Regions from separate parts of the Arthrobacter sp. UKPF54-2 genome, predicted to be linked through region 1. Evidence: riboswitches for the same ligand, from Rfam matches in the RefSeq annotation. Region 1 holds a riboswitch; the other holds the start of a gene.
What was found. Region 1 has a riboswitch for cyclic di-AMP ahead of E7Y32_RS03015 (hypothetical protein). Riboswitches for the same ligand answer to the same signal wherever they lie in the genome.
Positions count from the first base shown of each region.

Region 2: it holds a riboswitch for cyclic di-AMP, as region 1 does, so the genes downstream of both, E7Y32_RS02200 (M23 family metallopeptidase) here and E7Y32_RS03015 (hypothetical protein) in region 1, are expected to answer to the same signal.

Region 1 covers NZ_CP040174.1:693,348-700,331, forward strand. Annotated here, with positions in the region: gene E7Y32_RS03005 (response regulator transcription factor) at 522-1,262, shown strand; gene E7Y32_RS03010 (HAMP domain-containing sensor histidine kinase) at 1,266-2,861, shown strand; cyclic di-AMP (ydaO/yuaA leader) riboswitch at 2,968-3,155, shown strand; gene E7Y32_RS03015 (hypothetical protein) at 3,155-3,904, shown strand; gene E7Y32_RS03020 (glyoxalase superfamily protein) at 4,041-4,418, opposite strand; gene upp (uracil phosphoribosyltransferase) at 4,473-5,108, opposite strand; gene E7Y32_RS03030 (phosphatase PAP2 family protein) at 5,121-5,963, opposite strand; gene E7Y32_RS03035 (nucleoside deaminase) at 6,035-6,538, shown strand; gene E7Y32_RS03040 (winged helix DNA-binding domain-containing protein) at 6,541-6,984, opposite strand, start outside.
Region 2 covers NZ_CP040174.1:520,140-527,123, forward strand. Annotated here, with positions in the region: gene E7Y32_RS02195 (NlpC/P60 family protein) at 1-38, opposite strand, end outside; cyclic di-AMP (ydaO/yuaA leader) riboswitch at 303-496, opposite strand; gene E7Y32_RS02200 (M23 family metallopeptidase) at 609-1,427, opposite strand; cyclic di-AMP (ydaO/yuaA leader) riboswitch at 1,432-1,674, opposite strand; gene E7Y32_RS02205 (metal-dependent transcriptional regulator) at 1,794-2,489, opposite strand; gene serC (phosphoserine transaminase) at 2,789-3,919, shown strand; gene E7Y32_RS02215 (MFS transporter) at 3,950-5,242, opposite strand; gene E7Y32_RS02220 (DUF3027 domain-containing protein) at 5,285-5,890, opposite strand; gene E7Y32_RS02225 (cold-shock protein) at 5,900-6,283, opposite strand; gene E7Y32_RS02230 (hypothetical protein) at 6,462-6,695, shown strand; gene E7Y32_RS02235 (helicase-associated domain-containing protein) at 6,706-6,984, shown strand, end outside.

The sequences.
Region 1 (6,984 bases):
CGCTGGGCTGGGGGCGAATGCCTAGAAACGTTCTGGGGTGGAGAAGTTAGGCGTGCATTCGACAACAGCGCATCTCGGTACCAGCTGGTGCGCTGATCCAGGAAGCTGCGGCTGCAGGTGCTGTTGAGTTCTTGTTCACATTTGAAGTGTGCAACGTAACAATGAGAACTAGCAAGTAACAATGGACCCCAAAGTCCGCATTGTGAGACAAAAAGGGCGATTGTAGCGCAAGTCACAATTCTGGCGTGTCAAGGAAGTGTGCTTTGTTTTTGCCGAACGAACGGTCGGGATTCGGCTTTGGGCGAAGATTCTTCGTTGCCACTCGTCGTCGGGCGGAAAATGTTCACCGTAAGGCGCGGCAGCCAAATCAGGCATCCGGGGCGCCCGCGCCTTTCCCGTCCGCGGGCCGGACAGGGGTCAAATCCAGCGGCCGGGACGGTCCAGCTCGCTAAGCTGTGATTCACAGCTCGCGCACAGGATCCCCAAAGCCATCCCCTACTGCCGGATTGGAGAGTTGTCGCATGGCCACCTCGCACTCTATGACCAACAACCTGCCCCACCTCACGCACCCGGACGGCTCACCCATCCGCGCCCTCGTGGTGGATGACGAACCCAGCCTCTCGGAGCTCATGAGCATGGGGCTGAGGATGGCCGGCTGGTCCGTGGCGGTGGCGGCGGACGGCCCCGCAGCGGTGAAACTCGCCAAGGATTTCCGCCCGGACGTGCTGGTTCTGGACGTTATGCTCCCCGGCTTCGACGGCGTCGAGCTGCTGGGCCGGATCCGGGCCTTCGCGCCGGAGGTTCCCGCGTTGTTCCTGACCGCCAAGGACGCGGTCCAGGACCGCATCACCGGCCTGGCGGCGGGCGGCGATGACTATGTGACCAAGCCGTTCAGTATGGAAGAGGTCCTGCTGCGGCTGCACCGGCTGGTCCAGCGCTCAGGCGTCGCGGCGATGGACACTGCCGAGCTCGTGGTCGGGGACCTCGTCCTGAACGTGGACACCCGGGAAGTGACCCGCGCCGGGGAGGAACTGCATCTGACCGCCACCCAGTTCGAGCTGCTGCGCTACCTGATGGAGAACCCCAAGCGTGTGGTCAGCAAGGCGCAGATCCTGGACCGCGTCTGGGACTACGATTTCGGCGGCCAGGCCAACATCGTGGAGCTCTACATCTCCTACCTCCGCAAGAAGGTCGACGCGGTCCACCCGCCGATGATCCATACCGTGCGCGGGGCCGGGTACGTCCTGAAACCGGCGGACTAGCCCGTGGCAGCTCCCGCCAGAGACCCTGCCGCCGGCCGGGACTGGCGCAGCCCTTCCACCTGGCACCTGCGCACCCGCCTGGTCCTGCTTGCCATGGCCCTCCTCGTCGCCATCTGTGGCGCCGTCGGGCTGGTCAGTTACGCCTCGATGAACCTGTTCCTGACCAAACAACTGGACTCCCAATTGGACCAGGCCTCCGAGCGGGCGCGCGAGTTCGGCCGGCCCGGCCCCGGCAGCGGCGACGGGCGCCGGGACCCGCTGGAAGCGCGCGGCCAGGCCGTGGGCACCCTCAATGCCCGGATCCTCGGTGACGCCGTCACCAGCGCCGGCTTCCTCGCCGACGACGCCACCCGGAAAGCGCTCTCCGCCGACGACGCCGGCGTTCTGCTGGCGCTCACCCCCGGCGCGCCGCCCGTTGACCGGACCCTCTCCAGCGGCGCGTACCGGCTGGTCGCGGCACAGACCCCGTACGGCGATGTGATCGTCACCGGCCTGCCCCTGAAGGACAAGCAAAACACCTTGGCTTCACTGGTCTGGACCATGGTGCTGGTCTCCTCCGGCGGCCTGGTGGTGATCGGGCTGGCCGGAACGGCGCTGATCCGGCGCACCATGAAACCGCTGGAGCACCTGTCCGAGGTGGCCACCAAGGTCTCCCGCCTCCCGCTCGACGCCGGCGAAGTTGCCCTGGCGGTGCGGGTGCCGCCGTCCGCCGCCAATCCCAGCACGGAGGTGGGCAGCGTGGGCTATGCCCTGAACCAGATGCTGGACAACGTCTCCAGCGCGCTGGAGTCGCGGCAACAAAGCGAGATGAAGGTCCGCCAGTTCGTTGCCGATGCCTCGCACGAGCTGCGGACCCCACTGACGGCCATCCGCGGCTACACGGAGCTGATGCGCATGACCGAGCACTTCACCCCGGACGGCCAGAAGTCCCTCGCCCGCGTGCAGAGCCAGTCGGAACGCATGACGGCCCTCGTGGAGGACCTGCTCCTGCTGGCCCGCCTCGACGAGGGCCAGCCGCTGAAGTTCAGCGAGGTGGATCTCTCGCAGCTCGCGATCGAGACGGTCAGCGACGAGAAGGTCATGGCCCCGGACCGCATCTGGCAGCTGGAGCTCGCCGAGGAGCCCGTGGTGGTCCGGGGGGACGCCGCCCAGCTGCACCAGGTGCTGGCGAACCTGCTCTCCAACGCGCGCAAGCACACGGAGCCCGGCACCACCGTGACGACGGCGGTGACGTCCGCCGACGACGGCACTGCCGTCCTCACCGTGACGGACAACGGCACCGGCATTGCCCCCGACTTCGTGGACCGGGTGTTCCGCCGGTTTACCCGGGCCGACGTCTCCCGCCGGAACCCCGTCACGGCCGCGGCGCCAGCCGTCGCAGTTCCGGCGCCGGAAACGGCCGCGGCGCGGGCGCGCACCGGGGCCATCGCCCCCTCCACCTCCCCCGTTCCGGCCGCGACGGCGGAGGGCACCAGCGGGTTGGGGCTCTCCATTGTGCAGGCCATCGTCGAAGCCCATGGCGGCACCGTCTACGTCACGTCCCGGCCCGGCCGCACGCAGTTCACCGTCCGCCTTCCGGCGGCGTCCCCCGCAGCCTAGTGGGGCAAGTCGCCACGCCGCCAGCCCGGCCTGCCGTTACCTAAATGTGACTTCCAAGGGAAAGTTCGGTACCGTTTTAGAGTGCGGCCATCGATCTGGCCGCGTATCCGGATTGACGCCAAACTCTGCCGCTTCCCGGATTCCGATGGATTAGGCAGAGGCGGGGGACCCAGAGTTCCCGGGCATTCTGCATCCATGCACCCTTGGGGTTAAGCCGCCACGTTGAGATTCCGTGCGGCCGGATTTTTGCATCCGAACCCGACAGCTAACTCCGTAGGCGTTGAGAGGCAAACATGACTGAATTCAAGGTACCCATGCGCCCAGAAGGCGCTAAACAGGCAGCTGAAGCCGACGTCGCGCGCCACCGCGCCGAGCCGGCCAAGCGCACGGCCCTGTCCCGGCTCGGCGCAGGTTCCAAGGGCAAGCGCGCCGCCGTCGTGGCGACCGCCCTCGCGGTCCTGCTGGGCGCGGGCGCCGCGGGCCAGGCTTCCAACACCGCCGCCCACACGGAGGCCGCGTCCAAGGACTCCTCGCTGCAGAAGCTGGAGTTCGAACAGGTCGGCAGCAACGCCCCGGCCTCCCCCTCCACCGGCACTGTGGAGGCCAAGGCTTCCGACGTTACGCCGGCCGAGGCCCCGGCCCCGCCCGCGCCGGCGGCTCCGCCCGCGCCGGCGGCTCCTGCTCCGGCGGCTCCTGCGCCGGCCGCGGCTGCCCCGGCGCAGCCGGTCGCCGTCGACGATCCCGCGGGTGCGCAGGCCTACGCCGCCTCGCAGCTGCCCGCCCATGGCTGGGCCGCCAGCGAGATGCAGTGCCTGCAGAAACTGTGGACCAAGGAGTCCGACTGGAAGACCACTGCCACGAACGCGAGCAGCGGAGCCTATGGCGTGGTCCAGGCCCTGCCCGCCGAGAAAATGGCAAGCGCCGGCGCTGACTACCGCACCAACTACCGGACCCAGATCAACTGGGGACTGAAGTACGTGCAGGACCGCTACGGCTCACCCTGCGGCGCTCTGAACTTCCACTACGCGCACAACTGGTACTAAACCGCCGCCACGCAGGCCCCGGCCCCGGCGGAAAGGCCAGGCCCCGGATCCATTGGATCCGGGGCCTTGCGTGCGTCTGTCCCCGCGCCGGCCGGGCCTGCCGGCCGGGCCCGCCGGCCGGGCCTGCGCGTGCCGGCTAGCCGTTGGGACGGTTGGGGATGTATTGCACGGCCCATTTATTGCCGTCCGGGTCGGCGAAGTAGACGAAGTGGCCCCAGTCCTGGACGTCAATGTCGCTGACGTCCACGCCGTTGTCCTTCAGCTGCCGGTGCGCGGCTTGGATGTCGCTGACCACCAGCTGGAGGCTGGGGGCGGTGCCGGGGGCGGCGTCGTTGAGGCCCTCGCCGATCGCAATGGAGCACCCGGACCCGGGCGGTGTCAGCTGGACGAAGCGGATGCCTTCGGCGGGCCGCTCGTCGTAGTCGGCGTTGAAGCCCACCTTGTTGACGTAAAAATCCTTGGCCCGGTCCACGTCGGATACCGGGACAAATACGAGTTCAAGTTTCCAGTCCATGGGCACACGGTAGTCCCGAGCGCTGCCCGCCGGAACCCTTGACCGGCTGCGGAACTAGCCCGCGATGCCGTACAGGCGGTCGCCGGCGTCGCCCAGGCCGGGGACAATGTAGGACTTCTCGTTGAGCTTTTCGTCGATCGAGGCCAGCACGATCGTCACGTTGGCGTCCGAGAGTTCCTCTTCGAGCTTGGCCAGGCCCTCCGGGGCGGCCAGCAGGCAGATGCAGGTGACGTCCGAGGCGCCGCGTTTGAACAGGAACTTGATGGCTTCACGCAGGGTGCCGCCGGTGGCCAGCATGGGGTCCAGGACGAAGATCTGGCGGTCCGTCAGGTCCTCGGGCAGGCGCTCGGCGTAGGTGATGATGTCCAGGGTTTCTTCGTCGCGGGCCATGCCCAGGAAGCCGACCTCGGCCGTGGGGACCAGTTTGGTCATGCCCTCGAGCATGCCCAGCCCGGCGCGCAGGATCGGGACCACCAGCGGGGTGGGCTTGGTGAACGCCGTGCCGACCGTGGTGCTGACCGGCGTCTCGATGGTCACGGGTTCGGTGCGGACGTCGCGGGTTGCCTCATAGGCCAGGAGCGTGACGAGCTCCTCGGTGAGCTGGCGGAAGACCGGGGACGGGGTGTTCTTGTCCCGCAGAACGGTGAGCTTATGGGCGACCAGCGGGTGGTCCACAACGAGAGTGCGCATGGGTCAAAACTATCACCCGGACGTCGAGGACCGTCCCGCGGGGCCGGGGGTCTCGGAGTCGCCCGTTCCGCCGCTGCGGCTGCTTCCGGGGGCCCGGTCGCGCAGGTGGGCTTCGTTGTCGAACGTCGGTGCGGGGCCGGTGTGTTCACGGTGTCGGAGCACGTGGAAGAGCCGGTGGGCCAGGATGACGATCCCCACCCAGCCCAGCCCGAGCACCCAGCCGATGATCACGTCGGTCATCCAGTGGTGGCCCAGGTAGACCCGGCTCATGCCCATGGCGAAGATAAAGATCACACCGGCCGTGATGAAGCCGACCCGGGCAAGGGTGCGTTTGACCTGCAGGCAGGCGAGGTAGACCACCAGCCCGATCACCACCGTGGTGTTCAGGGTGTGGCCGCTGGGGAACGACGGCGAGGTCTCGTACGGCGGCACCGCGTCCGCGTGGTCCGGGCGCGTCCGGCCGATCAGCTTTTTGCCCAGCGAGGTGGCGGTGACGGACACGGCGGCGGCGCCGCCGATCAGGATGAGCGGGCGCCAGGTCCGGGAGACCCAGATCAGCCATGCCGTCAGGATGCTGGCCAGGATCGGCATGCCGATGCCGCCGCCGATGTTGGTGAACCCGGTGACAAAGGAGTCAAGCCCGGGGCTGCGCAGCTGTTCCATGGCCGCCAGCATCGGCTTGTCCAGGTTGGCCACGCCGGCGTCATCCACCACGTTGTCGTAGACCTCATAGCTGGTCAGGGCCAGGGCGACGATGACCACGCCGCCGATCAGCATCGTGATCCACAGCGCGGCGTACGGCACTACCCACTTGCCCCAGCGCCGCGTCAGCCAGCTTTCAGTCCTGGTGCTCACTGCCATCTCCCGACTTCCCGGTGCACTTCGATAGTGCACAGCCTGCTTAGGATCGAAACTACCATTGAGCCATGACTACTCCCGAGCCCCGGCATGCGGAATGGATGGGCCTGGCCCTCGCCGAGGCGCGCCGGGCGCTGGCCACCGCGGACGTGCCGATCGGCGCCGTCGTGATCGGCCCGGACGGGTCGGTGCTCGGGACCGGACGCAACGAGCGGGAAGCGCTCGGGGACCCGACGGCGCACGCGGAAATGGTGGCGATCCGGGAGGCCTCGGCCCGGCTGCGCGCCCGCCGCGCCCTGGAAGGCCTCGGCGACGACGGCTGGCGGCTGGAGGACTGCACTCTGGTGGTCACGCTGGAGCCGTGCGCCATGTGCGCCGGTGCCGTGGTGCTGGCCCGGATTCCGCGGGTGGTTTTCGGCGCCTGGGATGAGAAGGCCGGCGCCGCCGGCTCCGTGTTCGACATCCTCCGCGAACGCCGGCTCAACCACTGGGTGGAAGTGTACGGCGGCGTCCGGGAGCAGGAGTGCGGTGCGCTGCTGCGGGACTTCTTCGCCAGCCACCGTGGCTCCTGAGGCTACCGCTCCGCGGTGGCCGTGGTGGAGGCCCGCAGCGCGTCGATCCGTTTCTGCCGGGATGCCGGTGAGTCCAGGCTGAAGGCCCGGAAGTCGCCCAGGTCCTCCTTGATCCAGGCCTCCACCTCGGCGATCCGCCGGGCCACGGCGGGTGTGGTCTCACCGAACACCCAAGCGGCGATCCGTTCCTGGCCGGGGTCGTACTGCCACAGCCCGATGATCCGGCCGCGGTCCAGGATGGGATGGTCCGGCAGGTCGGCCTGCAGCGCGAGCCGGCCCAGCGCTTGCTTGTCCCGGTCCTGCTCGGCCAGCAACTCCGCCGCGTTCCGGCGCAGCAGCACCAGCGAATCGGTCCCGGCGAGCAGCTGGATTTGTTCCTCTGCAGGTTCCTGGAAGGCGGCGAGGAGTTCGACGTCGTCGGGCAGCATCCAGAGCGGGTCCGCGCC
Region 2 (6,984 bases), 170 kb from region 1:
TCCGCGCGGTGGCGTGCAATGGTTGCACGAGTAGTCATTCAGTTCTCTCTTTCGTGATCCTTTTGTCCGCGCTCATTTCAGGCGGGACTGAGGACGCTCCGGCATCTTGGGGGTACGCCGGATCGCCCCGAAACGGGTTTCTTTAGCGAAGGGTGTACTGCGAAGACGCGCCAAAAGCGGGAACTGCGTTGTGAGATCCAGTCCGGGCGCCGACAAGGGCAGCGCGGAGCATGGAGTTCAGCGGGCTCAACTGAGCCTCGCCAGCGCGAGAACGCGCAGCATTGTGGCGTGAAGACACGAAAGTAGCCTCTCCCAATGCCTACGAGGTGAGCTGTCGGATTCGGATGGGAGTCACCCGGCCGCGCTGCTTCCTGGGAAGCTTTGCGACTTAACCCCAAGGCCTTCTTGCGAAGACCAAAATTGGTTCCCCCGCCCCTGCCAGACGATGTCATGCGAACGGACCTTGAGCGGTGGCAGAGTTAGGCAATCCACTCAAGAGCGCCAACTTCGGAGAAGTTGGCGTGCTTCATACGGTACAGCAGTTGGGACTCAATGTCACATTCAGATCACGGCGTGTCACAGAAATGCGAGTGATCCCTCGGCTCGGTTTAGAGCCAGCCCAGCGGGTCAACGACTTCCCCGTTGACCATCACCTCGAAGTGGAGGTGGCAGCCGGTGGAGGCGCCGGTGGTGCCGCTCATCGCCACCACATCGCCGCGGGAAACCTGCTGGCCCACGCGGACAGTTGAGGACGACAAGTGGTTGTACGTGGTCTCCAGGCCATTGCCATGGTCGATCACGACCCGGTTGCCGCCCCCGTAGGGGTGCCAGCCGGTAAAGGTTACGGTGCCGCTGGCCGCGGCATGCACGGGCGTGCCGCACTGGGCGGCGTAGTCCTGCCCGCGGTGGAATTCTCCGACGGCGCCCGTAATGGGACTGATCCGGTAGCCGAACGGCGAGGCGGAGACCATCGTGTCCAGCGGGTGCCCGAGGCTGCCGGCGGAGGCCGCACGGGTGATGGTGCTGGCGGACTGGGCGCTGAGCAGCTGCTTGAGCTTGCCGTCCGGGTCGCCCTTGGTGGTGACAGCCGTGCGGTTGAAGTCGATCTGGGCGGCCGAAGCCTTGACCTCGGGCTGTGCCGCGGCGGACACCGAGCCGGTCTTGGCGGCGTCGGTGGCCATCACCGGGCCGGTGGCCGGGACGGTGACGGTCAGGACCAGTCCGGTGGCCGCCAGAGCGATGCCGGCCTTCTGCCCGACGCCGCTGACGGCGGCGAAGTCTGTCATCTGGCGGAAGGCGCTCCGCCGGCCGCGGCGTTCGTCGCGGTGCGCGTCACGGGGGCGCTCGACGGTTACGACGGCGGCCGGGCGCGGCTCCGGAGCGGGACCGGTCGCACGACGGCGGCCCCTGACGGTCTGGGTGGTCAAGTACGGTTCCTCTCTGGATAGCCTGCGAAGTTAGCTGTCGGATTCGGGTCAGAGAGATCAAAGACCCGGTCCGCCGGTGCAAGCATCCAGACACAGGGTCATCCAAGGGCGCCCTCGTGGATTGTTGCTTGCCGCTAGCGGACTTCACCCCAAGGCTGTTGGATCAACAGCCGTTAGTGGTTCCCCCGCCTCTGCCAGAAGGTGACTCGCCGACTGATCCGCTGGCAGAGCTCGGCTTCGGATCAGATAACGCTTTAGTATCAGTGCCAGTTATCAACTATAGGCGATTAAGGCAGGCAGTAATAATTTCGTTATCTAGCCTGTGCACAACTTGGCCCCGGTCCTGAGGACGGCGGTCCGAACAAGTTACCCGAGCGTAACGAAGACGTGGGCCGCGACTTCGGGAGGCAGTTCGAGGGCCCCCTCGATGTCCGGGACCCGGACCGAGATGTACTCCCCCACGCGTTCGAGCGAGACCCGGGCGCCGGGGCGGATTCCGCCCTCGTCGAGCTGGACCAGCAGCTCCGGTTCCACCTGGATGGGCTCGGCCAGGCGGCTCACGGTGATCCGGGAGTCTGCGCCGTAGCCGGCCATGGCGTCGAGGAGGTTGACCACGCCGTCCGCGGCCTCCGCCTGCGGGAGTCCGCCCAGGTCGGCGAGCCCTGGGATCGGATTTCCGTAGGGGGACACGGTCGGGTGGTCCAGCATCTCGAAGATGCGCCGTTCCACCCGCTCACTCATCACGTGCTCCCAGCGGCACGCTTCCTCGTGGACGTAGGCCCAGTCGAGTCCGATCACGTCGGCGAGGAGCCGTTCGGCAAGCCGGTGTTTGCGCATCACCTCGATGGCGCGTTTGCGGCCCGCTTCGGTCAGTTCCAGGTGCCGGTCGCCGGAGACCACCACCAGCCCGTCGCGTTCCATCCGGCCGACGGTCTGGGACACGGTGGGGCCGGAGTGACGGAGCCGTTCGGCGATGCGGGCGCGGAGGGCGACGATGTTCTCTTCTTCAAGTTCCAGGATGGTCCGAAGATACATCTCGGTGGTATCGATCAGATCCGTCATTCAGCTCAGCTCCTCGAGCGCCGTCCTTGCGTCATTCCCACGGTACCGCGTGCGGGACGCGCCCCGGCGAGATCCGCCGTACATCACCGCACAGCCTAGCCTATTTTGAATTACTCCGGATAATCTGCGGACCTCACACCGGGACAGCCGCGCCCGGGCCGTCTCAATGACCGGACTGTGACGGACGATTTTCCTGCCTGCCCGGGACCGTCGGGCAGAATAAGGGCAGGTCCCCGGCCGCAGCCCACGCACGATCCGCCCGGGCCACGCCACGCACCCAGCCGACAATTGGAGCCACTGTGAGCGACACCAGCATCACCATTCCCGCGAACCTGCTGCCCAAGGACGGCCGCTTTGGTGCCGGCCCGTCGAAGGTCCGGCCGGAGCAGATCCAGGCCCTGTCCGCGGCGGCGGAGACGCTGCTGGGCACCTCGCACCGGCAAGCTCCGGTCAAGAACCTTGTGGGGTCGGTCCGGACCGGGCTCAGCGACTTCTTCCGCGCCCCCGAAGGCTATGAGGTCATCCTCGGCGTCGGCGGATCCACGGCGTTCTGGGACATCGCCAGCTTCGGCCTCGTGGAGAACAAGGCACAGCACCTGTCCTTCGGCGAGTTCGGCTCGAAGTTCGCCGCCGCCACCAATAAGGCGCCGTTCCTGGCGGAATCCTCGATCATCACCTCCGAGCCGGGCACGCGCCCCGAGGCCCGGGCCGAGGCCGGCGTCGATGTTTACGCCTGGCCGCAGAACGAGACGTCCACCGGTGTTGCTGCCCCGGTCCGGCGTGTGCCGGGCGCCGACGAAGGCTCCCTGGTCCTGGTCGACGCCACCTCCGCGGCCGGCGGCCTGGACGTGGAGGTGGCCGAGGCGGATGTGTACTACTTCGCCCCGCAGAAGAACTTCGCCTCCGACGGCGGCCTCTGGCTGGGCCTGTTTTCCCCGGCCGCCCTGGAACGGGCCGCCCGGGTCAAGGCCGGCGGCCGCTGGATTCCGGACTTCCTCGATCTCCAGACCGCCATCGACAATTCCCGGCTGAACCAGACCTACAACACCCCGGCCCTGGCCACCCTGGTGACCCTGGATGCGCAGGTGCAGTGGCTCAACGCCAACGGCGGCCTCGACTTCGCCGCCGCGCGGACCGCCGACTCGGCCGGCCGCATCTACCGCTGGGCCGAGGCCTCCCCCTACGCCACGCCGTTTGTGGCCCGGGCCGAGGACCGCTCCAACGTGATCGCCACGATCGACTTCGATGAATCGATTGACGCCTCGGCCGTCGCCAAGGTCCTGCGCGCCAACGGCATCGTGGACACCGAGCCGTACCGCAAGCTGGGGCGCAACCAGCTGCGTATCGCCACCTTCGTGGCGATCGAGCCCGACGACGTATCCGCGCTCTTGGAGTGCATCGACTTCGTCGTCGGCGAACTCAAGCAGTAGCGCCGCCGGCGTCCCCCGGCAAGGGACGCTTCAGCGCTCGACGGCGCCGTCGTCCCGGCTTGCGGCAGGGACGACCCGGAAGTAGCGCAGCCCGCGGGCACGGCGGTTGAAAGCGATCCGCAGCTGCTGCGCCCGGACGACCCAGGCCATGCCGATCACGGCTGCGGCCACCCCCGAGGCGGCCGCAACGCCCATGGACCAGCGTGCCCCGGCCACATTGGCCACCCATCCCACCAGTGGGGCGCCGATGGGGGTGCCGCCCATAAAGATCGCCATGTACAAGGCCATCACCCGCCCGCGCATCACCGGATCCGTGGTTGTCTGGACGTAGCCGTTGGCGCTGGTCATCATGGTGATCGCGAACAGGCCGACCGGCACCAGGGCCACACCGAACCAGAAGTAGTCGGGCGCCAGCGCGGCGAGGCCGGAGGCCAGGCCGAAGGCGCCGGCCGCCCCGAATATCACGCGCATCCGCGGACGGCCCCGCCCGGCCGAGAGTAGTGCGCCGGCGACCGAGCCGATCGCCATGATCGAATTCATCAGGCCGAAGGCCCCGGCATCCAGGCCAAATTCCGTGCCCACCATGGCCGCAATGAAGAGGACGAAGTTCAGTCCCAGGGTTCCCACGATGAACACCGCCACGAGCACCACCACAATGTCCGGCCGGAAGCGCACGTAGCGCAGGCCTTCGCGGATCCTGCCCTTGCCCGCCGGCGCCCGGGGCAGCTGCCGCAATGAGGCTCCGGGGATCTTGGCCAGGCTCAGGAGCAGCGCCAGGAAGGTAACGGTGTTGACCAGGAACACCCAGCCGGGGCCGATGGCCACGGTGAGCACCCCGGCGACGGCCGGCCCGATCATCCGCGCCACGTTGAACGAGGCGCTGTTGAGGGCGACGGCGTTGGGCAGGTAGTCGTCGCGGACCAGCTCCGAGACAAAGGTCTGGCGCACGGGGGCGTCGAGGGCGGAGACGACGCCCAGCAGCAGGGCAAAGATGTAGACGTGCCACAGCTGGGCGGCGCCGGACAGCACCAGGGCGCCGAGCGCCGCGCTCAGGAGGGCCATGGCGGACTGCGTCAGGACGAGCAGCTGCTTGCGGTTGAAGCGGTCGGCCACGAGCCCGGCCACCGGGGCCAGGAAGAGCTGCGGGCCCAGCTGCAGGGCCATGGTGATGCCCATGGCTCCGGCGTCCTGGTCGCTCAGGTGGTCAAAGACCAGCCAGTCCTGCGCGGTGCGCTGCATCCAGGTCCCGATGTTGGAGACCAGGGCGCCGATGAACCAGATCCGGTAGTTCAGGATGTGCAGTGATTTGAAGGTGGACCTCATGTCCAAACCCTCCGCCGCAGTCCCCCGAACGGTGCCAAACCGCTAGTCGGCCTCGACGGCGGAATCGTCCTCCGCCGCCCCGCTTCCGGCGCCGTCCTCGGGCACTGCCGGCGCCTCTGCGGCGTCGTCGTCGGCGGCCGGTTCCGTCGCGGCACCCGAGGCGGGTGCGGCGTCGTCGTCGGCGGCCGGTTCCGTCGCGGCACCCGAGGCGGGTGCGGCGTCGTCGTCCTGCTGCGCGTCCTCGGGGCGGACCCGTTCAGCCCACGGCACCCACTCCGGGGCCAGGATCGAATCCTCGGAGGGCAGCAGGCCCAGTTCGTCCACGGTGACAACCTTGGACCGGGAGTTGCGCGTGAGCACCGCGTACCACTGCCAGCCGCCGTAGCCGGGCAGCTTGGACTCGAAAAGGTGCGTCACCAGGCGGTCGCCCTCGCTCTTGGCGCCCAGGTGCCGGCCGATCTGCTCGGCCGGGGCGATGCTTTCCACGGCGGTCCGTGCGGCGTCCACCGCGGCGGCCAGGAAGGCATCGGGCTTGCCGGTGCGCCAGACGGGGACACCGTACCGCGGCTTGGATCCTGCTTTGGCGCCGGCGGCCTTGGCGGCCGCACCGGCCGTCGCGGCGGCGTTCTGTTCAGGTTCCGGAGTCATCGCGGGCCCTTACGCGTCCAGCTCGTCGGCGACCTTACGAAGCGCGGCGGCAATGGCCTTGGCCTTGTTGCCTTCCGGGTACTTCCCCGCGGACAGCGTTCCGGAGAGGTTGTCCAGCACGCTGACCAGGTCCTGCACCAGCGGCGCGAGGTCCTTGGCGCTGGGCCGCTTGGCTTTGGCAATGGACGGCGTCTTGTCCAGCACGCGCAGGCCCAGGGCCTGGGCGCCCTTGCGGCCGTCGGCCACACCGAACTCCACCCGGGTTCCGGCCTTGAGCTCCGTCACGCCTTCGGGGAGTGCGGACTTGGGCAGGAACACTTCCTGGCCGTCTTCGCCTGCGAGGAAGCCGAAGCCTTTTTCCTTGTCATACCACTTGACCTTGCCGGTGGGCACGTAATCAACCTTCTTCGTTCTACGGGGGACGCGGCCGGCGGTCAGCGCATCCGCATGGATATGCGGGTTCAGGGTGTGACTGCCAGGACCGTGTTGGTCTGTTCCTCCAAGGTTATCCTGCCTTGGCCACTTTGACGGTTTGAGGCGCGGGCGAAGCCGGGCTGTTAGCGTTGCCTCCATGACACCTCAGCGTTTCCGGCGGCCCCTGTTGATCCTGGCCGCCGCCGTTGCCGCGCTCTCGCTAGCCGCCGTCGGAGCGGTGATGGCCATGGCCTTCAACAACGCGGTGGCCCCGGTGTGGGTCACCTCAACCGCCTTGTACGGGCTGCCGCTGGCGTTCCTGCTGATGCTGGTCCTTGTGGTCGACGCCATTGCCGCCCGCCGCCGGACGCCAGGGCACGGCGGAAGGTAACGTTGGACTGATGTCCCTGATCCGCGCGCTCAGCAAGGAACTGCAGGCCCGCAGCGACGACTCGTTGCGGGCCCTGTTCTCCGCGCGGCCGGACCTGATGTCCCCCGCGGTGCCCGACTTTGCCGCCCTCGCCGCCCGGGCCAGCGGCAGGGTCAGTGTGCAGCGGGCGCTGGAACGGTTGAACCGGCCCCAGATGCAGGTGCTGGAGACACTCCACCTGTGCACCAATACGGACACCGGGCACAGCGCGTCTGCCGCGACACTCAAACGGCTGATCAACGGCTCCACC